4 regions of the Paenibacillus sp. GL_099_B genome follow, and region 3 is predicted to be linked to each of the others. Evidence: a T-box and tRNA genes for the amino acid it is inferred to sense, from the RefSeq annotation. Region 3 holds a T-box; the other regions hold tRNA genes.
The links. The T-box of region 3 lies ahead of leuS (leucine--tRNA ligase). A T-box ahead of a tRNA ligase gene usually reads a tRNA of that ligase, here a tRNA-Leu.

Region 1 (5,414 bases), 870 kb from region 3:
GGAGATAGCTGGTTCTCCCCGAAATAGCTTTAGGGCTAGCCTCGGAAAACAGAGTCGTGGAGGTAGAGCACTGATTGGGTGCGGGGCCCGCAAGGGTTACCAAGCTCAGTCAAACTCCGAATGCCATAGACTTACTTCCGGGAGTCAGACAGTGAGTGCTAAGATCCATTGTCAAAAGGGAAACAGCCCAGACCATCAGCTAAGGTCCCCAAGTGTGTGTTAAGTGGGAAAGGATGTGGAGTTGCACAGACAACCAGGATGTTGGCTTAGAAGCAGCCACCATTGAAAGAGTGCGTAATAGCTCACTGGTCGAGTGACTCTGCGCCGAAAATGTAACGGGGCTAAACACACCACCGAAGCTATGGCTTGATGCTTTGCATCAGGGGTAGGGGAGCGTTGTATAAGGGTTGAAGGTGTACCGTAAGGAGCGCTGGACATTATACAAGTGAGAATGCCGGTATGAGTAACGAAAAGATCAGTGAGAATCTGATCCGCCGAAAGCCTAAGGGTTCCTGAGGAAGGCTCGTCCGCTCAGGGTAAGTCGGGACCTAAGGCGAGGCCGAAAGGCGTAGTCGAAGGACAACAGGTCGAAATTCCTGTACCACCGTAAGCCGTTATGAGCAATGGGGGGACGCAGCAGGGTAGTGACGCGGACTGATGGATGTCCGTCTAAGCAGTGAGGCTGATGTGTAGGCAAATCCGCACATCGTAAGGCTGGACTGTGATGGGGAGCGAAAATTATAGTAGCGAAGGTCATGATCTCACACTGCCAAGAAAAGCCTCTAGCCAGGTGATGGTGCCCGTACCGCAAACCGACACAGGTAGGCGAGAAGAGAATTCTAAGGCGCGCGGAAGAACTCTCGTTAAGGAACTCGGCAAAATGACCCCGTAACTTCGGGAGAAGGGGTGCCCCGGTAGTGTGAATAGCACGAGGGGGCCGCAGTGAAAAGGCCCAAGCGACTGTTTAGCAAAAACACAGGTCTGTGCGAAGCCGTAAGGCGAAGTATACGGGCTGACGCCTGCCCGGTGCTGGAAGGTTAAGGGGAGCGGTTAGGAGCAATCCGAAGCTGTGAACCGAAGCCCCAGTAAACGGCGGCCGTAACTATAACGGTCCTAAGGTAGCGAAATTCCTTGTCAGGTAAATTCTGACCCGCACGAATGGCGTAACGACTTGGGCGCTGTCTCAACGAGAGATCCGGTGAAATTTTAATACCTGTGAAGATGCAGGTTACCCGCGACAAGACGGAAAGACCCCATGGAGCTTTACTGCAGCTTGATATTGAATTTGGGTACGATCTGTACAGGATAGGTGGGAGCCTTTGAAACGTGAGCGCCAGCTTGCGTGGAGGCACCGTTGGGATACCACCCTGATCGTATCTAGGTTCTAACCTGGTACCGTAATCCGGTGCGGGGACAGTGTCAGGTGGGCAGTTTGACTGGGGCGGTCGCCTCCTAAAGAGTAACGGAGGCGCCCAAAGGTTCCCTCAGAATGGTTGGAAATCATTCGAAGAGTGCAAAGGCATAAGGGAGCTTGACTGCGAGACCTACAAGTCGAGCAGGGACGAAAGTCGGGCTTAGTGATCCGGTGGTACCGCATGGAAGGGCCATCGCTCAACGGATAAAAGCTACCCTGGGGATAACAGGCTTATCTCCCCCAAGAGTCCACATCGACGGGGAGGTTTGGCACCTCGATGTCGGCTCATCGCATCCTGGGGCTGAAGTAGGTCCCAAGGGTTGGGCTGTTCGCCCATTAAAGCGGTACGCGAGCTGGGTTCAGAACGTCGTGAGACAGTTCGGTCCCTATCTGTCGTGGGCGTAGGAAATTTGAGAGGAGCTGTCCTTAGTACGAGAGGACCGGGATGGACGTACCGCTGGTGTACCAGTTGTTCCGCCAGGAGCACCGCTGGGTAGCTATGTACGGAAGGGATAAGCGCTGAAAGCATCTAAGCGTGAAGCCCCCCTCAAGATGAGATTTCCCAGTATGTAAGACCCCTTGAAGACGACGAGGTAGATAGGCTGGGGGTGGAAGTGCAGCAATGCATGGAGCTGACCAGTACTAATCGGTCGAGGGCTTATCCAATATGCAAGTTGTAAATCGCAAATTTCGTTTCGGATCTAGTTTTCAGAGAATGATCTCTGAAGCATATTCCCTGATAGCTCAGTTGGTAGAGCACTCGACTGTTAATCGAGTTGTCACAGGTTCGAGCCCTGTTCGGGGAGCCATATGGAGAGGTGTCCGAGCTGGCCGAAGGAGCACGATTGGAAATCGTGTAGGCGCCACAAGCGTCTCGAGGGTTCGAATCCCTCTCTCTCCGCCATAGTAAGGCCCGTTGGTCAAGGGGTTAAGACACCTCCCTTTCACGGAGGTAACAGGGGTTCGAATCCCCTACGGGTCATATTTAACTTCAAAAAAAGAAGTTGATTTACACAGCAGTTTTATGATAAGATCATAAATGTGTTGTTCGGAGGCTTAGCTCAGCTGGGAGAGCATCTGCCTTACAAGCAGAGGGTCGGGGGTTCGAACCCCTCAGCCTCCACCATATAACTTTTAATAACGACGCGGGGTGGAGCAGCCCGGTAGCTCGTCGGGCTCATAACCCGAAGGCCGCAGGTTCAAATCCTGCCCCCGCAATTATACTTTCTTTCAAGAAAGTGATCTGGAACCGTGGTGTAGTTGGCCTAACATGCCTGCCTGTCACGCAGGAGATCGCGGGTTCGAATCCCGTCGGTTCCGCCATTTTAATCTTTACATGAGGAATTTGTTCACTTAATCTGCTATATGGCACCGAACGCCCTAGATAAAGTGTAACGTTTCAAGATTAAACTTTATTGTGGCTCGGTAGCTCAGTCGGTAGAGCAGAGGACTGAAAATCCTCGTGTCGGCGGTTCGATTCCGTCCCGAGCCACCATTTATCACAACATAATACGCCGGTGTAGCTCAACTGGTAGAGCAACTGACTTGTAATCAGTAGGTTGGGGGTTCAAGTCCTCTCGCCGGCACCATGTAATCCTGGAGGATTAGCGAAGTGGCCAAACGCATCAGACTGTAAATCTGCTCCCGTACGGGTTCGGTGGTTCGAATCCATCATCCTCCACCAGTTTTTAGGGGCATAGTTTAAAGGTAGAACAACGGTCTCCAAAACCGTTGGTGTGGGTTCAATTCCTGCTGCCCCTGCCAATTAACTTTTAAGAACATATTGTATTATGGCGGTCGTGGCGAAGTGGTTAACGCACCGGTTTGTGGATCCGGCATTCGGGGGTTCAATTCCCCTCGATCGCCCCTTTGTTTTTTTTGGGGATTAGCCAAGCGGTAAGGCAACGGACTTTGACTCCGTCATGCATAGGTTCAAATCCTATATCCCCAGCCATTATGCGGACGTGGCTCAGCGGTAGAGCATCGCCTTGCCAAGGCGAGGGTCGCGGGTTCGATTCCCGTCGTCCGCTCCAAAATGTGGCGCCATAGCCAAGTGGTAAGGCACAGCTCTGCAAAAGCTTTATCCCCAGTTCGAATCTGGGTGGCGCCTCCAGTATATTTTTATAAAACATGATATGCCGGCGTGGCGGAATGGCAGACGCGCTCGACTCAAAATCGAGTGGGAAACCGTGGAGGTTCGAGTCCTCTCGCCGGTATTCAATCAAGTAAGTAAAAGCTCATTAGATGTAAAATCTAATGAGCTTTTTTTATTTCGCAGATATTAAGATGAAGTGTAGGAGAATCCAACATGATGTACTTGGGCAAATACGTGGCATTCTGGTATCTCTAGATCGTAAGCACTGCTTTACCCGTAAACTGGAGATCTATCAATTGATGTTCGTCTGCGTCAATTTCTTCCCATGATTTCTGCACTTGGATTATGGTTTGTAATTGCCCTTTAGCAACCAACTGTGCAAGCATGGCGCGGGCTCGTGGCGGTAGATTTCTTCACCTAGAAAAAAGCTATACAGTGTTCTTCTACCCAAGCCGAGAATATTCAAAGTTGTGCTTTCCGATGAGGAATGACCCAGTGAAAGGAAGAGAGCGGCGAGCGTATCCCCTCCTACAGGATCAATGATAAATCGTAAGGTCCACTAGCGGAATAGTTTTGTCATTTCATCCCCGACAAGGACTTCATTTGCTCCAAAAGCTCTAACTTGCTCCGCCTTTGATTCGGAGCGAGCAACACCAATTGTGTAAGCACCCGACAAGGCGGCCATTTGATGAGCGAATAATCCGACTCCCCCGGTTGATCCCGTTACCAGCACTCGCTTGCCGAGCAGCAATCCCCCTCTTTGCGTAGAGCGTTTAGAGCCGACAAACCAGCGACAGGCAATGTAGCGCACTGGCTAGGTGGGAGTCTCATGCGATTTACGGGATTCAGACCTTCAAGAAACACCATCCAGCTTTATTTGTAGACTCTAAGTATGAGTGGTTTCATCTCATGATGGAGAAGTATGTGGACATTCGCAAGTATTGGATAGAAAAGCGTTGACTGCAGAACAGGATTTTCACGACACGTGTTTGCTGCATTGGATTGTGCTGTTGATTTTTCATTATGAAGACTCACAATAAAGTCCTCGTCATGTTAACAGAATGAATAATGAGGTGTGTATTATAAAAGCCAGGTATAACACGATTACTACGCTTGATGGGAAATAAACAGAGAGACAGTCCCCCAACGGGTTTTTCAGAAATCCGGAAAAAAGTCCAAAGGATAAAATGAAGCTTGTTTGGGAAGGGAGTCCAAGTGACTCATAGTACTGAAAAAACTAAGGCAACATAACCCTGGAAGGGAAGTATCTTACAGAGATTAACACAGTGCTTTGCGAGTACGAGATGGATAGGATCACGACCGGAGGTTAAATACTTGGCCATCCTTGCTAGAATGAAACAGGGGTCATTATATTGTAATTCGAGTGTTTGTTGTTCCAAGACTGCGACATGCGTTCTTTCCTTCGTCTAAAATGACTGCTTTTGGTTATTGCCACGAGCCCTTACGAAGTAGTGACAATATACGGGCGACTAGCTTGTTTCTTCGTTCTGCCTAATAACCGCGAAGTGTGGAGTCTTCTCTCCATGCTTCACCGCTCATTCCATAACTTCAGAAGAGGCTTTGAATTTTGTTTCCTTGTATCATAAAACTTGACACAGATGGAAGCGGGAGGGTACAGTGAAGTATAAGATTACATGAGGAGAATGAAGCTGTGGCTAAGTACTCGGTTATCAAAGAAGATATTAAGCAAAGGCTGATAAGAGGAGAGTGGACTGAGAACTATAGGTTGCCATCCAGCCGCGAGTTCGCCCAATATTATGAGTCTAGTGTGAATACGATTGAAAAGGCGATTAAGGAGTTGGCGGAGGAAGGTTGGCTCATCCGGGATAGTCGTAGAGGAACCTTTATGAATAAAGGGAAGGAAACTTTGCAAAGTGGTACGCG
Region 2 (5,414 bases), 2.3 Mb from region 3:
AAGGGGAGCGGTTAGGAGCAATCCGAAGCTGTGAACCGAAGCCCCAGTAAACGGCGGCCGTAACTATAACGGTCCTAAGGTAGCGAAATTCCTTGTCAGGTAAATTCTGACCCGCACGAATGGCGTAACGACTTGGGCGCTGTCTCAACGAGAGATCCGGTGAAATTTTAATACCTGTGAAGATGCAGGTTACCCGCGACAAGACGGAAAGACCCCATGGAGCTTTACTGCAGCTTGATATTGAATTTGGGTACGATCTGTACAGGATAGGTGGGAGCCTTTGAAACGTGAGCGCCAGCTTGCGTGGAGGCACCGTTGGGATACCACCCTGATCGTATCTAGGTTCTAACCTGGTACCGTAATCCGGTGCGGGGACAGTGTCAGGTGGGCAGTTTGACTGGGGCGGTCGCCTCCTAAAGAGTAACGGAGGCGCCCAAAGGTTCCCTCAGAATGGTTGGAAATCATTCGAAGAGTGCAAAGGCATAAGGGAGCTTGACTGCGAGACCTACAAGTCGAGCAGGGACGAAAGTCGGGCTTAGTGATCCGGTGGTACCGCATGGAAGGGCCATCGCTCAACGGATAAAAGCTACCCTGGGGATAACAGGCTTATCTCCCCCAAGAGTCCACATCGACGGGGAGGTTTGGCACCTCGATGTCGGCTCATCGCATCCTGGGGCTGAAGTAGGTCCCAAGGGTTGGGCTGTTCGCCCATTAAAGCGGTACGCGAGCTGGGTTCAGAACGTCGTGAGACAGTTCGGTCCCTATCTGTCGTGGGCGTAGGAAATTTGAGAGGAGCTGTCCTTAGTACGAGAGGACCGGGATGGACGTACCGCTGGTGTACCAGTTGTTCCGCCAGGAGCACCGCTGGGTAGCTATGTACGGAAGGGATAAGCGCTGAAAGCATCTAAGCGTGAAGCCCCCCTCAAGATGAGATTTCCCAGTATGTAAGACCCCTTGAAGACGACGAGGTAGATAGGCTGGGGGTGGAAGTGCAGCAATGCATGGAGCTGACCAGTACTAATCGGTCGAGGGCTTATCCAATATGCAAGTTGTAAATCGCACATTTCGTTTCGGATCTAGTTTTCAGAGAATAAACTCTGAGATGTAAGCTAAGCTATGCGTTTGGTGGCGATGGCGGAGGGGTTCCACACGTACCCATCCCGAACACGACCGTTAAGCCCTCTAGCGCCGATGGTACTTGGACCGCAGGGTCCTGGGAGAGTAGGACGCCGCCAAGCGAAACCCCTTTGGGGTATTTTTTTTCGGTTTTTCATAGGGGCCCTTAGCTCAGTTGGTTAGAGCGCACCTCTGATAAGGGTGAGGCCGGTGGTTCGAGTCCACCAGGGCCCATAGTAATACCAGATATACTAAAGTGTATGGGGCCATAGCTCAGCTGGGAGAGCGCCTGCCTTGCAAGCAGGAGGTCAGCGGTTCGATCCCGCTTGGCTCCACCATTCCCTGATAGCTCAGTTGGTAGAGCACTCGACTGTTAATCGAGTTGTCACAGGTTCGAGTCCTGTTCGGGGAGCCATTAAGGCCCGTTGGTCAAGGGGTTAAGACACCTCCCTTTCACGGAGGTAACAGGGGTTCGAATCCCCTACGGGTCATAGCTATATTTATTAGCTTAAAAAAGGGATGAGAATCCCAAAGGTTCGTCGGAGGATAAACTTCGTTAGCAATGGCTTCGCAGTCTCGAACGAAGTGAGAGTATCCCCTACGGGTCATATATATGGAGGCTTAGCTCAGCTGGGAGAGCATCTGCCTTACAAGCAGAGGGTCGGGGGTTCGAACCCCTCAGCCTCCACCATATCATTTTCTGAATAACGACGCGGGGTGGAGCAGCCCGGTAGCTCGTCGGGCTCATAACCCGAAGGCCGCAGGTTCAAATCCTGCCCCCGCAATTATACTTTCTCTGAAGAAAGTGATATGGAACCGTGGTGTAGTTGGCCTAACATGCCTGCCTGTCACGCAGGAGATCGCGGGTTCGAATCCCGTCGGTTCCGCCATCTTGATTTTGCTTCAGGGATGAGAATCCGTTTTTGGGTTCGTCGGAGTATTCACTTCGAGAGCATCAGCTTCGCAGTCTCGAACGAAGTGAGAGTATCCCGTCGGTTCCGCCATTTTAATCTTTACATGAGGAAGTTGTTCACTTAATCTGCTATATGGCACCGAACGCCTTAGATAAAGTGCAACGTATCAAGATTAAACTTTATTGTGGCTCGGTAGCTCAGTCGGTAGAGCAGAGGACTGAAAATCCTCGTGTCGGCGGTTCGATTCCGTCCCGAGCCACCATTTATCACAACTTAATATGCCGGTGTAGCTCAACTGGTAGAGCAACTGACTTGTAATCAGTAGGTTGGGGGTTCAAGTCCTCTCGCCGGCACCATGTAATCCTGGAGGATTAGCGAAGCGGCCAAACGCATCAGACTGTAAATCTGCTCCCGTACGGGTTCGGTGGTTCGAATCCATCATCCTCCACCAGTTTTTTGAGTCATTAGCTCAGTTGGTAGAGCACCTGACTTTTAATCAGGGTGTCGAAGGTTCGAGCCCTTCATGACTCACCATTATATGCGCGTGTGGCGGAATTGGCAGACGCACTAGACTTAGGATCTAGCGTCTTTGACGTGGGGGTTCAAGTCCCTCCACGCGCATCCTTTATAAGCGGACGTGGCTCAGCGGTAGAGCATCGCCTTGCCAAGGCGAGGGTCGCGGGTTCGATTCCCGTCGTCCGCTCCAATATTTTGCGCCCTTAGCTCAGCTGGATAGAGCGTTTGACTACGAATCAAAAGGCCGGGAGTTCGAATCTCTCAGGGCGCGCCATTATAACTTCATATGCCGGCGTGGCGGAATGGCAGACGCGCTCGACTCAAAATCGAGTGGGAAACCGTGGAGGTTCGAGTCCTCTCGCCGGTATAGATAACGGGATGTAGCTCAGCTTGGTAGAGCACCTGGTTTGGGACCAGGGGGTCGCATGTTCAAATCGTGTCATCCCGATTTTTACATGCGGGTGTAGTTCAATGGTAGAACTTTAGCCTTCCAAGCTAATAGCGTGGGTTCGATTCCCATCACCCGCTTTATAGAAGTGTAAAAAAAAGAGATGGTTTCTGCCATCTCTTTTTTTTGCATTTTTTAACGTTTCCATTGCTCTCTGAACATTCACTCCAATACTATTAACTTATCGGATCATAGCTTTATTAACAGTGGGATAATACACAATACCACAGTGATAAAGCTATGTTTATTTGCCGTTTTGTAAAACGCTTACAAAAATATCTTGCCTAATCCTTCAGCCTGTAATACTATATCAATTAAGCGCTTAACCTTTAGGGGTAAGGCGCTTAAACTTAACGTAGATTAAGCGCTTAACCCCTAAAGGGAAGGGAGATGATCATTCCATGACAACCATTAGACTGACGATGGCTCAGGCACTGCTCCGATATCTGGATCAGCAATATATTTCCGTTGATGGGGTAGAAACCAAGTTTGTGAAAGGCGTTATCGGCATTTTTGGTCACGGCAACGTAACTGGTATTGGAGAGGCACTGGAGCGTAGTCCTGGAAGTCTAACGTATATGCAGGGTAAAAATGAACAAGGCATGGTACATACGGCAGCGGCCTATGCCAAGCAGAAGAACCGTAGACAGATTTATGCCTGCACGACATCCATCGGACCAGGTGCACTGAACATGATTACCGCAGCGGCAACCGCGACGGTCAATCGGATTCCTGTTTTACTGCTTCCGGGTGATAACTTTGCCACACGTGAGCCCGATCCCGTGCTGCAACAACTGGAGGTAAGCGGCGATTATACCATTTCAGCCACTGATCCGTTCAAAGCGGTCAGTAAATACTGGGATCGCATCGTACGTCCCGAACAGCTGATGATTGCTGCCACGCAGGCGATGCGCGTGCTGATGGACCCGGCGGAGACGGGCGCGGTAACGCTGGCGCTGCCGCAGGATGTGCAGGCAGAGGCGTACGATTACCCTGAATCGTTCTTCGCCCGCAAGGTGCATTACCTGGACCGTCGTCCACCGGTCCAGGCGGCAATTGAACGGGCAACGCAGCAGATTGCCCGTGGCAGGAAGCCGCTGATCGTAGCAGGCGGCGGCGTGTTGTATGCCGAGGCATCCACACAGCTGGCTGAATTCGCCGAGGCATTTGGCATTCCGGTTGCCGAGACGCAGGCTGGCAAAAGTGCCCTGGCGTGGGACCACCCACTTAATGTGGGAGCCATCGGTGTTACCGGCTCGCTGGCTGCCAACAGGCTTGCCAGGGAAGCAGATGTGGTAATCGGCGTCGGCACTCGGTTCTCGGATTTTACGACGGCGTCCCGGTCTGCTTTTCAGCATCCCGAAGTGGCTTTCATCAATATTAACCTGAACGGCATGGATGCCGCCAAATTGGGTGGGGAAGCGATTTTGGCTGATGCACGGGAAGGTCTGCAAGCTCTGCAAACGGCTTTACAGGGACGGCAGTACCACAGTGGATACGGAACATCCGAGATCGCCGATCTGCGGGATGAATGGAACGATGAGGTGAATCGACTCTATGGACTGCAACATGAGGCAGGACTGGCACAGACGACCGCGGTCGGTATTATTAATCGGAGCATTGACCCTTCTTCCGTCATTGTGTGCGCGGCGGGAAGTTTGCCTGGAGACTTGCACCGTCTGTGGCGCGCGTCTGCACCGAAAACATACCACATGGAGTATGGCTTCTCCTGTATGGGCTATGAGGTGAGCGGGGCATTCGGGGCAGCTCTTGCCGAGCCGGATCGTGAAGTGTATGCCATGGTGGGTGACGGTAGTTACCTGATGCTGCATTCTGAACTGGTGACGAGCTTGCAGGAACAGAAGAAGATGACCATTTTACTATTCAATAACAATGGATTTCAGTGTATTCACAATTTGCAACGGGAGCACGGAAGTGACGGTTTCGGCAATGAGTTTCGTTATCGGGAAGCGGAGAGCGGACGACTGACCGGGGATTACATGCCTATGGATTTTGCAGCCCATGCCCGCAGCCTTGGAGCCAAAGCCTATAGGGCAGAGACGACAGAACAATTAGAGCAGGCGATCAGAGATGCACGGAATGAGACCGTGACTACACTAATCGAAATTCCAGTCGTGCCCGGAACCAATGCAGGCGGATATGAGTCCTGGTGGAATGTAGGCGTTCCAGAAGTATCCAACGAGGAAAAGGTGGTAACGGCTCATCACGCGATGCAGGCAAACCGTGCCAAAGCTAGACTCATTTAATTGAGCATATCATCAATCCAAAGAGTGACTTTCAATCAGCATGATATAGATGGCAATGCGCGCGTTAAATCGAATGATGCAAAAATGTTGAACCATAAAAGGAGACGTGGAGCTATGAACAAGCTGCCATTTCAGCTCGGGATTCATCCGATC
Region 3 (5,414 bases):
AATGGGACGACTGGTTGTGGCCGATATTCATCCACGCCTCGGCTGTTTCCTCGAGATGGGGCTTGGGCGGCAATTGCTGCTCCCGATTCGTGAATTACCTGAGTTGGAAGAATTACGTCCCCATGTAGGCGATGAAGTATTTGTCCTTATGGAGCATGACAAGCAAGGACGTTTGCGAGCGAAATTAGCTGGGGAACGTGAACTTGCACCATTGTCCTTCCATGCGCCAACCTCTTGGGTCAATGAATGGGTTGAAGCAACGGTGTACAAGCCACTTCAGATGGGTACTTTTGTACTTGTTGACGGTGGTGTGCTGGGCTTTGGCGCTATTGGCATGATTCATTCCTCGGAACGAAATCGTATGCTGCGTCTAGGTGAAAAGGTGAAATGCCGGGTAACCATGGTACGGGAAGATGGACGTGTCAATCTGGCGATGTCTCCTCTCAAAGAGGTCGGTCGCAATGAAGATGCAGACAAACTGCTCGCTTTCATGAAAGAGCGCCCTACGGGCGGTATGCCGTATTCGGATGCAACCCCGCCGGACATCATTAAGCAGCGCTTTGGTATTAGTAAATCCGCTTTCAAGCGGGCTTTGGGCAAACTGATGAAGGATGGTCTGGTAACTCAAAGGGAAAACTGGACCTATCTGACAGAGTCTACACCCCAGGATCAGAACGAGGACAAGTAACAAACGGGTATCATGGATCAAGCATGCGCTTGAATCCACAAGTAAAGGCAGGGCAAGGCTGGGTGAACTCCGGACGCCCCTGCTTTTTCTTTTGTTCAAAAGAGATTCGAAAATGAAATTGAAAGTGCGGTGCCTGACATGTCTTACCGGAAATTTGCCTATGTGTACGATGAATTAATGGAGGATATGCCTTATCCGGACTGGATAAGGTTTGCGAGAACGGCTTGGGAACGGCATGGCATGCCGAAAAGTGTGGCTGAACTGGGCTGTGGAACCGGCTCAATTACGATTCCACTGGTGAACTCCGGCTTTGAAGTTACAGGTATTGACCTGTCGGCAGACATGTTGTCTGTTGCACGCAGTAAAATGGAGGCAACGCCTCAAGGACACCGCTTATATCGGGAAGGCAGTGTCCGTTGGGTACAGCAGGATATGCGAGACTGGAGAGTACCGGATCCTGTGGACTCGGTGATATCGTTCTGTGATTGCGTGAATTATTTGCTTGAAAAAGAGGATGTCGTTCGTACATTTCAGCGTACTTATGAGATGTTGAAGCCGGAGGGCACGTTCCTGTTCGATGTACATCATCCGAATACCCTTATTCGATACGAAGAGGAGCAACCTTTTGTGTTGGACGAACGTTCCGTATCGTATATTTGGACCTGTGATATGGATCATGATCGGTGTGAGATTGAGCATCATCTGAGTATCTTTTCGCGTGTGGCTGAGAGCGGTAAGGATATGTACCAGCGGTTTGAAGAGGTTCATGTTCAGCGTGCGTATGATCCGGACTGGATGAAGCTGGAGCTGACGAAGGCCGGTTTCAGAGATGTACGTGTATATGCTGATTTTGAGTGGAAAGAAGCGGGAGAAGGCGCACAGCGTCTGTTTTATGTAGCCGTGAAATAGGATTATGATGTAGAGCTGTCCTTATGATGCATAAGGGCAGTTTTTTATGTAAAAGAATGTTTTTTTATATGTAATAAAAGCTATTGCCAGCGGGGTTAGAGAAAGCCATACTAGTTGAATGGAAACCGTTTTCTTAAATAGTAGAATCCTGAAAATTAAAATTCTGGGTGGGTGCAGAATGGAAAGTACATACAAAACAAGGTTGACTTCCAAACAGTTAGACGGAATTGTGCAGCAGCATTTTAACACAGGTATCCAAGAATACAAAGAGATGATCGACGGCTGGGCAAACCACGCTTACTTTATCACTAAGGACGACGGACAGAAGGTTGTACTCAAAATAGCTCCTTCTAATGGAATTAAGCTGATGCGCTGTGAACAGCATGTCATGGTTGCTGAGGTTGAGGCACTACGACTCGCAGCAGAGCTTCAGGATGTACCCGTTCCCCGGGTATTGGCCTATGATCCATCGCTCACCCTGGTTCCGGCAGAATATTTTATTATGGAGTATATGCCAGGGACGCCTTATAACAAAGTCAAGGATCAGTACAGTGCAGAAGAGCAGGAATCCATTGAGCAGCAACTGGGTGCATACAATCGTCGGATCAATGAAATTAAAGGGGAGAAATATGGTTACTTTTCCTCAAAGAAACCGCATCATGCGACGTGGAAAGAAGCTTTCCTGAGCCTGATGGATGATATGCTCGCAGATGGCAAAGAAGCGGGAGTGGAATTTTCGATCCGTTATGAGGAACTGGAGCGTTTGATTCAAGAAAAATCGGATATGCTGGATGACGTCAAAGAGCCTGTGCTTGTGCATTGGGATTTATGGGATGGGAATTTATTTGTGGAGGCGGGGGAAATCACAGCCATTATCGATTTCGAACGATCCCTCTGGGCAGATCCTCTAATGGAGCACTACTTCAGTCATTTTAATAATACACCAGGATTCCTCAAAGGATATGGAAGAGCAGCTACAACAGATAGTGAACGAAAAAGAAGAATTTTATATGATCTGTACTTTGATCTGGCGCTGAGAATCGAGTGTACTTATCGTCAATACGATAACAAGGAACATATTCAGTGGACGATTGATAACCTAGAAGAAGGAATCAAGCGATTCCAGTCGTTCTGATGTGCATGCTGATGCATAGCATCGTTTATAGGCAACAGATCGTATTATATTGACTTTAGTGTTACTTTTTTATATAATGGTGCGGATCATATCGTATACATATTTCGATGATAAGGATCAGTAGTGAGTCCTGTACATGACAGAGAGCCGGCGGTTGGTGCAAGCCGGTTGACAGTATTTCACGAACTCGCCTTGGAGAAATGCGGTGATTACACCATCTTGCAAACGACCGAAGTAACACTCGGGCTCAGGAATGGAAATCCGCATCGGTTAACCGCCGTTACAGGTCCAAAGGGAGTGGATGACGAAGCACGTTCGTCCGCTAACTAGGGTGGTACCACGGGAATTCAACCTCTCGTCCCTAGCGCTGCAAACGCTACGGGATGCTGAGGTTTTTTTGTTGCAATAAAAGCGAATAACCAAGAGGAGGAACAATAGATGAGTGAGAACCAACAGCCGAAACACGGCTACCAACCACAAGCCATGGAGAAAAGTTGGCAGCAATACTGGGATGACAATAAAACGTTTAAAACGGGTGAAGACCCGGTTAAACCGAAGTTCTATGCATTGGATATGTTCCCGTATCCATCCGGTTCGGGCCTGCACGTAGGTCACCCAGAAGGATACACGGCAACGGATATTGTTTCCCGTTACAAACGTATGCGCGGTTACAATGTATTGCATCCAATGGGTTGGGACGCTTTTGGTCTGCCTGCTGAGCAGCATGCATTGGATACAGGTGAACATCCGCGGCATATTACATTCCGCAATATTGACAATTTCCGTCGCCAGATCAAGTCACTCGGTTTCTCATATGACTGGGATCGGGAGATCAGCACAACAGACCCTGAATACTATAAATGGACGCAATGGATTTTCATCCAGTTGTACAATAAAGGCTTGGCTTATGTCGATGAAGTGGCAGTAAACTGGTGTGAAGCTTTGGGTACGGTACTGGCGAACGAAGAGGTTATCGACGGTAAGAGTGAGCGTGGTGGACATCCGGTCGTTCGTAAACCGATGCGCCAATGGGTATTGAGAATTACGGAATATGCAGAGCGTTTGCTGGAAGACCTGGAAGAGCTGGACTGGTCGGAAAGCATCAAGGATATGCAGCGCAACTGGATCGGCAAATCGACCGGGGCGGAAGTTACTTTTGCCATTGAGGGTCATGAAGAAGTCATTAAGGTATTTACGACACGTGCAGATACGTTGTTCGGCGCAAGTTATGCTGTATTGGCACCTGAGCATGAACTGGTGGAAGTCATTACAACGACAGAACAGCGTGAAGCAATCAAGGCATATCAGGAACAAGCTGCTCGCAAGAGCGATCTGGAACGCACCGATTTGGCTAAAGACAAAACCGGTGTGTTCACAGGAACTTATGCAATCAATCCGGTAAACGGAGCGAAGGTGCCAATCTGGATCGCCGATTATGTTCTGGCTGGATATGGCACAGGGGCAATCATGGCCGTTCCGGGACATGACGCTCGTGACTGGGAGTTTGCGAAACAGTTTGGTCTGGACATCATTGAGGTTGTACAGGGTGGCGACGTGACACAAGAAGCGTATTCCGGAGACGGACCGCATGTGAACTCCGATTTCCTGAACGGATTGAACAACGAAGAAGCGATTGCGAAGATGATTGCCTGGTTGGAAGAGAACGGTAAGGGACAAGGCAAAACGACCTACCGTCTGCGTGACTGGTTGTTCAGCCGTCAGCGTTACTGGGGTGAGCCAATCCCGATTCTGCATCTGGAAGATGGAACGATGAAGACGGTGCCGGAAGATCAACTGCCTTTGCTGTTGCCAGATATTGACCAGATCAAACCTTCGGGTACTGGAGAATCACCACTGGCGAATGTTACGGAATGGGTTAACACCGTAGATCCGGAAACAGGAATGAAAGCACGTCGCGAGACGAACACGATGCCACAATGGGCCGGTAGCTGCTGGTATTACCTGCGCTTTATCGATCCGCACAATGACAAGGAACTGATCTCTCAGGAGAAACAGCAGCAGTGGCTTCCTGTTGATCTGTACATCGGGGGAGCAGAGCACGCGGTGCTTCACTTGCTGTACGCTCGTTTCTGGCATAAAGTGCTGTATGATCTGGGTGTGGTGCATACCAAAGAGCCGTTCCACAAACTGGTCAACCAAGGTATGATCCTGGGAACCAACAATGAGAAGATGAGTAAATCTCGTGGTAATGTTATTAACCCGGATGAGATCGTCAATGAATTCGGTGCAGATACATTGCGTCTGTATGAAATGTTCATGGGGCCTTTGGAAGCGACAAAACCGTGGAACGCTAACGGGGTTGAGGGCATGCACCGCTTCCTGTCACGTGTATGGCGTTTGTTCATCAATGAAGATACAGGTGCAATCCATGACAAGATCACAGCAGATGGTGGAACCGATGAGTTCCAGCGGACAGCACACAAGACGATCAAAAAGGTTACAGAGGATCTGGAACATCTGCGTTTCAACACAGCAATCAGCCAGTTGATGATTTTCATCAACGATGCGTACAAAGCAGATACGCTGCCGCGTAAAGCAATGGAGAACTTTGTACAGCTGTTGTCACCGCTGGCACCGCATATGGCAGAGGAGCTGTGGAGCCGTCTTGGTCATGAAGGTGGAATCTCTTACGTAGCTTGGCCTGAGTATGATGAGTCCATG
Region 4 (5,414 bases), 1.1 Mb from region 3:
TTGGTCCCCTCTGTGTATTGGTGATAAGGGGAGGTCAGCGGACGAGGATCATCCAGCAAACGAGCCAGCAAATCGATTTTGCCATCTTCCGTCAGACGGGCATAATCTTCTACGATGTTCATCTTGGCCAAAATCTCCGACATCGCATTTTCATGCTCTTTGCTGTGCTGACGTACATCCAATGCAGCTGTATGGAAACCGAATAGCTCCACTTGACGAATCATTTTGCGAATCGTTGTATCTGCTACATAGTCTGCAAAATGATGACGCAGGCTGCGATCGATAATCATCAGATCATCCATCAGTCCTTGAGCGCTGTCATAGCGATCTGGATGCCCTACTTTGTTCTCATCCAAGACATTGTTCAGCTTGGCTATCATATATGCCAATTTAATGCGATATGGCTCTTTTTCGTTCCGCCACATATCCACTTTTTTCAACGTTACACAACTACGGTCTTGCTCAATCGACTGCACCAGCTCATCCGATACGTGGATGATGTTCGTGCTGAAGCTGAGATGTCCCATAAGTTCAATCATAATCCGTTGATACTCACGCAAAGCGAGCTTACGCTGCATCAACAGTGTCTGCCATGTTACATCTGAAGTTACCGAAGGATTTCCATCCCGGTCTCCACCGATCCAGGAACCGAACCGCAAATACGTCGGCACATGCCAGTCATGGTCAGGATAAAATTTATTCAGGCAGCGTTCAAGCTCCTGGTATACATCCGGAAGTACATGGAACAACGTTTCATGAAAGTAATACATTCCGTTCCGTACTTCATCGAGCACAGTCGGTTTACGGTCACGAAGCTCATCAGTCTGCCATAGTGTAATGACTTCGTTAAGCAGCTTCTCCCGCAACTGTTCACGTTCACGCAACGTCAGCGTAGGATTATCAAGCAGCATGACATCTTCGGATATCCGTTTGTGGATGTCCAGTATAACCCGACGCATGGCTTCAGTTGGATGAGCTGTCATCACCAATTCCAGCGATAATTCGTCTAGAATATCCTCTACTTCCGTGTGAGACAGTCCGCGTTCCTTCAGATCTTGTACTGCTTTTTCAATCGATCCTGGCTGCACAGCGTCCCCTGCAGAACGTTCATAATCCCGTTTACGCCGGATCCGATGGTTTTGTTCAGCAATGTTAACTAATTGAAAATAAATCGCAAAAGCTCGAATCACCTGATGACGATTTTCCGAGTCTAATTCCTGGATCATCGTTTTGAACTCTGCATAAAGTTCTGGCAAGAACTCTGCACGCAACGATTTGCTCGTTTCCCGAATCTTCTCAACGATATCTAGAAGCTCCGTGCCTCCTTGATGGACAAGAACTTCTCCGAGTATATTGCCCAGGAACCGCACGTCTCGCCGAAGCAGGTTGTTGGATTGGCTTTTGCTGGCGGTTACCATAGTTTCAGTCATGCTTATCCTCCCATCTGATCGTTCCATTCGTACACGTAAATTTGACACCTTCATAACATCATACAATAAAATGGCACGAAAATCTTTATTTTTCTACTAGTAAAAATGGGGATTTACCCTGATTTACAGCACAAAAACACGCTTTATTATTCATTTTCTTGTTCTGCTTCGATTAATGGTCAAATGCTGTCGCATGATACCTTTTTCACGTACTTTTCATTACTCGAATAACTCATACCTATTCTTAATTTTTCATAAATATACAGTTAGACTGGGAATGTTCATTGCACCTGAATGAATTCGTATCTGCTCTATTTCCATTGTTACAAACCAGACGAAACATAAAGAAACATGACCGGCAAAGCAAGCTTTTGTATACTTTATCACAGTGATGCAATAAATTAAAGAGTGTATTTATAATTTTTTGCTTCTTTTAGCAGAAATGAATGAAGAGAGTTGAGGTATTCTTTCACTTATCAAACGAATAGAGGGGAGATTGGTATTTTAATGAAGTGTTTTTCCTACAAATAAAAAGAAAAGTCTCTGTATATACAGAGACTTTTCAATGAATCATGAAGCGGGTGATGGGAATCGAACCCACGCTATTAGCTTGGAAGGCTAAAGTTCTACCATTGAACTACACCCGCATATAAAAATCGGGATGACACGATTTGAACATGCGACCCCCTGGTCCCAAACCAGGTGCTCTACCAAGCTGAGCTACATCCCGATACTTATGAAAATAATGGCGCGCCCTGAGAGATTCGAACTCCCGGCCTTTTGATTCGTAGTCAAACGCTCTATCCAGCTGAGCTAAGGGCGCAAAATATTGGAGCGGACGATGGGAATCGAACCCACGACCCTCGCCTTGGCAAGGCGATGCTCTACCGCTGAGCCACGTCCGCAAAACCTATGCGCGTGGAGGGACTTGAACCCCCACGTCGTGAAACGCTAGATCCTAAGTCTAGTGCGTCTGCCAATTCCGCCACACGCGCATGTAATGGTGAGTCATGAAGGGCTCGAACCTTCGACACCCTGATTAAAAGTCAGGTGCTCTACCAACTGAGCTAATGACTCAAACTAAAATTTAAAATGGCTGGGGATATAGGATTTGAACCTATGCATGACGGAGTCAAAGTCCGTTGCCTTACCGCTTGGCTAATCCCCATTAAGTTAAGTGGTGGAGGCTGAGGGGATCGAACCCCCGACCCTCTGCTTGTAAGGCAGATGCTCTCCCAGCTGAGCTAAGCCTCCATCCTATGACCCGTAGGGGATACTCTCACTTCGTTCGAGACTGCGAAGCCATTACTAACGAAGTTTATCCTCCGACGAACCTTTGGGATTCTCATCCCTTTATTAAGCTAATAAATATAGCTATGACCCGTAGGGGATTCGAACCCCTGTTACCTCCGTGAAAGGGAGGTGTCTTAACCCCTTGACCAACGGGCCCCATTTCCAAAGCTCTCAACCGGGATCGAACCGGTGACCTCATCCTTACCATGGATGCACTCTACCTACTGAGCTATGAGAGCAAATGGCTCCCCGAACAGGACTCGAACCTGTGACAACTCGATTAACAGTCGAGTGCTCTACCAACTGAGCTATCAGGGAATAATATGCATTTGCAGTGCAAATGCAATTCATCGTACAACGTCAACATGCAGAGCCTGTTTTCTATGTAAGATGAAAGAGTTCGCTTGGCGGCGTCCTACTCTCCCAGGACCCTGCGGTCCAAGTACCATCGGCGCTAGAGGGCTTAACGGTCGTGTTCGGGATGGGTACGTGTGGAACCCCTCCGCCATCGCCACCAAACGCATAGCTTAGCTTACATTCAGAGATCATTCTCTGAAAACTAGATCCGAAACGAAATGTGCGACTTACAACTTGCATATTGGATAAGCCCTCGACCGATTAGTACTGGTCAGCTCCATGCATTGCTGCACTTCCACCCCCAGCCTATCTACCTCGTCGTCTTCAAGGGGTCTTACATACTGGGAAATCTCATCTTGAGGGGGGCTTCACGCTTAGATGCTTTCAGCGCTTATCCCTTCCGTACATAGCTACCCAGCGGTGCTCCTGGCGGAACAACTGGTACACCAGCGGTACGTCCATCCCGGTCCTCTCGTACTAAGGACAGCTCCTCTCAAATTTCCTACGCCCACGACAGATAGGGACCGAACTGTCTCACGACGTTCTGAACCCAGCTCGCGTACCGCTTTAATGGGCGAACAGCCCAACCCTTGGGACCTACTTCAGCCCCAGGATGCGATGAGCCGACATCGAGGTGCCAAACCTCCCCGTCGATGTGGACTCTTGGGGGAGATAAGCCTGTTATCCCCAGGGTAGCTTTTATCCGTTGAGCGATGGCCCTTCCATGCGGTACCACCGGATCACTAAGCCCGACTTTCGTCCCTGCTCGACTTGTAGGTCTCGCAGTCAAGCTCCCTTATGCCTTTGCACTCTTCGAATGATTTCCAACCATTCTGAGGGAACCTTTGGGCGCCTCCGTTACTCTTTAGGAGGCGACCGCCCCAGTCAAACTGCCCACCTGACACTGTCCCCGCACCGGATTACGGTACCAGGTTAGAACCTAGATACGATCAGGGTGGTATCCCAACGGTGCCTCCACAGAAGCTTGCGCTCCTGCTTCAAAGGCTCCCACCTATCCTGTACAGATCGTACCCAAATTCAATATCAAGCTGCAGTAAAGCTCCATGGGGTCTTTCCGTCTTGTCGCGGGTAACCTGCATCTTCACAGGTATTAAAATTTCACCGGATCTCTCGTTGAGACAGCGCCCAAGTCGTTACGCCATTCGTGCGGGTCAGAATTTACCTGACAAGGAATTTCGCTACCTTAGGACCGTTATAGTTACGGCCGCCGTTTACTGGGGCTTCGGTTCACAGCTTCGGATTGCTCCTAACCGCTCCCCTTAACCTTCCAGCACCGGGCAGGCGTCAGCCCGTATACTTCGCCTTACGGCTTCGCACAGACCTGTGTTTTTGCTAAACAGTCGCTTGGGCCTTTTCACTGCGGCCCCCTCGTGCTATTCACACTACCGGGGCACCCCTTCTCCCGAAGTTACGGGGTCATTTTGCCGAGTTCCTTAACGAGAGTTCTTCCGCGCGCCTTAGAATTCTCTTCTCGCCTACCTGTGTCGGTTTGCGGTACGGGCACCATCACCTGGCTAGAGGCTTTTCTTGGCAGTGTGAGATCATGACCTTCGCTACTATAATTTTCGCTCCCCATCACAGTCCAGCCTTACGATGTGCGGATTTGCCTACACATCAGCCTCACTGCTTAGACGGACATCCATCAGTCCGCGTCACTACCCTGCTGCGTCCCCCCATTGCTCATAACGGCTTACGGTGGTACAGGAATTTCGACCTGTTGTCCTTCGACTACGCCTTTCGGCCTCGCCTTAGGTCCCGACTTACCCTGAGCGGACGAGCCTTCCTCAGGAACCCTTAGGCTTTCGGCGGATCAGATTCTCACTGATCTTTTCGTTACTCATACCGGCATTCTCACTTGTATAATGTCCAGCGCTCCTTACGGTACACCTTCAACCCTTATACAACGCTCCCCTACCCCTGATGCAAAGCATCAAGCCATAGCTTCGGTGGTGTGTTTAGCCCCGTTACATTTTCGGCGCAGAGTCACTCGACCAGTGAGCTATTACGCACTCTTTCAATGGTGGCTGCTTCTAAGCCAACATCCTGGTTGTCTGTGCAACTCCACATCCTTTCCCACTTAACACACACTTGGGGACCTTAGCTGATGGTCTGGGCTGTTTCCCTTTTGACAATGGATCTTAGCACTCACTGTCTGACTCCCGGAAGTAAGTCTATGGCATTCGGAGTTTGACTGAGCTTGGTAACCCTTGCGGGCCCCGCACCCAATCAGTGCTCTACCTCCACGACTCTGTTTTCCGAGGCTAGCCCTAAAGCTATTTCGGGGAGAACCAGCTATCTCCGAGTTCGATTGGA

Region 1: it encodes a tRNA-Leu, which carries the amino acid that the T-box ahead of leuS (leucine--tRNA ligase) is inferred to sense. The anticodon was not compared.
Region 2: it encodes a tRNA-Leu, which carries the amino acid that the T-box ahead of leuS (leucine--tRNA ligase) is inferred to sense. The anticodon was not compared.
Region 4: it encodes a tRNA-Leu, which carries the amino acid that the T-box ahead of leuS (leucine--tRNA ligase) is inferred to sense. The anticodon was not compared.

The regions. Positions count from the first base shown of each region.
Region 1 covers NZ_CM174430.1:5,969,764-5,975,177, reverse strand. Annotated here, with positions in the region: rRNA gene AC3ITG_RS27155 (23S ribosomal RNA) at 1-2,080, shown strand, start outside; tRNA gene AC3ITG_RS27150 (tRNA-Asn) at 2,148-2,223, shown strand; tRNA gene AC3ITG_RS27145 (tRNA-Ser) at 2,227-2,318, shown strand; tRNA gene AC3ITG_RS27140 (tRNA-Glu) at 2,325-2,396, shown strand; tRNA gene AC3ITG_RS27135 (tRNA-Val) at 2,465-2,540, shown strand; tRNA gene AC3ITG_RS27130 (tRNA-Met) at 2,559-2,632, shown strand; tRNA gene AC3ITG_RS27125 (tRNA-Asp) at 2,660-2,737, shown strand; tRNA gene AC3ITG_RS27120 (tRNA-Phe) at 2,834-2,909, shown strand; tRNA gene AC3ITG_RS27115 (tRNA-Thr) at 2,928-3,003, shown strand; tRNA gene AC3ITG_RS27110 (tRNA-Tyr) at 3,013-3,098, shown strand; tRNA gene AC3ITG_RS27105 (tRNA-Trp) at 3,105-3,178, shown strand; tRNA gene AC3ITG_RS27100 (tRNA-His) at 3,208-3,280, shown strand; tRNA gene AC3ITG_RS27095 (tRNA-Gln) at 3,294-3,368, shown strand; tRNA gene AC3ITG_RS27090 (tRNA-Gly) at 3,373-3,447, shown strand; tRNA gene AC3ITG_RS27085 (tRNA-Cys) at 3,454-3,527, shown strand; tRNA gene AC3ITG_RS27080 (tRNA-Leu) at 3,552-3,630, shown strand; gene AC3ITG_RS27075 (zinc-binding dehydrogenase) at 4,069-4,320, opposite strand; gene AC3ITG_RS27070 (GntR family transcriptional regulator) at 5,182-5,414, shown strand, end outside.
Region 2 covers NZ_CM174430.1:298,037-303,450, forward strand. Annotated here, with positions in the region: rRNA gene AC3ITG_RS01310 (23S ribosomal RNA) at 1-1,041, shown strand, start outside; rRNA gene rrf (5S ribosomal RNA) at 1,122-1,238, shown strand; tRNA gene AC3ITG_RS01320 (tRNA-Ile) at 1,277-1,350, shown strand; tRNA gene AC3ITG_RS01325 (tRNA-Ala) at 1,379-1,454, shown strand; tRNA gene AC3ITG_RS01330 (tRNA-Asn) at 1,456-1,531, shown strand; tRNA gene AC3ITG_RS01335 (tRNA-Glu) at 1,536-1,607, shown strand; tRNA gene AC3ITG_RS01340 (tRNA-Val) at 1,732-1,807, shown strand; tRNA gene AC3ITG_RS01345 (tRNA-Met) at 1,828-1,901, shown strand; tRNA gene AC3ITG_RS01350 (tRNA-Asp) at 1,929-2,006, shown strand; tRNA gene AC3ITG_RS01355 (tRNA-Phe) at 2,217-2,292, shown strand; tRNA gene AC3ITG_RS01360 (tRNA-Thr) at 2,311-2,386, shown strand; tRNA gene AC3ITG_RS01365 (tRNA-Tyr) at 2,396-2,481, shown strand; tRNA gene AC3ITG_RS01370 (tRNA-Lys) at 2,489-2,564, shown strand; tRNA gene AC3ITG_RS01375 (tRNA-Leu) at 2,571-2,651, shown strand; tRNA gene AC3ITG_RS01380 (tRNA-Gly) at 2,662-2,736, shown strand; tRNA gene AC3ITG_RS01385 (tRNA-Arg) at 2,744-2,820, shown strand; tRNA gene AC3ITG_RS01390 (tRNA-Leu) at 2,835-2,913, shown strand; tRNA gene AC3ITG_RS01395 (tRNA-Pro) at 2,921-2,994, shown strand; tRNA gene AC3ITG_RS01400 (tRNA-Gly) at 3,004-3,074, shown strand; gene iolD (3D-(3,5/4)-trihydroxycyclohexane-1,2-dione acylhydrolase (decyclizing)) at 3,396-5,261, shown strand; gene iolE (myo-inosose-2 dehydratase) at 5,376-5,414, shown strand, end outside.
Region 3 covers NZ_CM174430.1:5,104,163-5,109,576, reverse strand. Annotated here, with positions in the region: gene AC3ITG_RS23225 (CvfB family protein) at 1-688, shown strand, start outside; gene AC3ITG_RS23220 (class I SAM-dependent DNA methyltransferase) at 827-1,597, shown strand; gene AC3ITG_RS23215 (phosphotransferase family protein) at 1,776-2,732, shown strand; T-box leader at 2,831-3,098, shown strand; gene leuS (leucine--tRNA ligase) at 3,171-5,414, shown strand, end outside.
Region 4 covers NZ_CM174430.1:6,183,372-6,188,785, forward strand. Annotated here, with positions in the region: gene ppc (phosphoenolpyruvate carboxylase) at 1-1,430, opposite strand, end outside; tRNA gene AC3ITG_RS28095 (tRNA-Gly) at 2,007-2,077, opposite strand; tRNA gene AC3ITG_RS28100 (tRNA-Pro) at 2,087-2,160, opposite strand; tRNA gene AC3ITG_RS28105 (tRNA-Arg) at 2,177-2,253, opposite strand; tRNA gene AC3ITG_RS28110 (tRNA-Gly) at 2,261-2,335, opposite strand; tRNA gene AC3ITG_RS28115 (tRNA-Leu) at 2,344-2,425, opposite strand; tRNA gene AC3ITG_RS28120 (tRNA-Lys) at 2,432-2,507, opposite strand; tRNA gene AC3ITG_RS28125 (tRNA-Gln) at 2,524-2,598, opposite strand; tRNA gene AC3ITG_RS28130 (tRNA-Val) at 2,609-2,684, opposite strand; tRNA gene AC3ITG_RS28135 (tRNA-Glu) at 2,808-2,879, opposite strand; tRNA gene AC3ITG_RS28140 (tRNA-Thr) at 2,890-2,962, opposite strand; tRNA gene AC3ITG_RS28145 (tRNA-Asn) at 2,966-3,041, opposite strand; rRNA gene rrf (5S ribosomal RNA) at 3,126-3,242, opposite strand; rRNA gene AC3ITG_RS28155 (23S ribosomal RNA) at 3,322-5,414, opposite strand, start outside.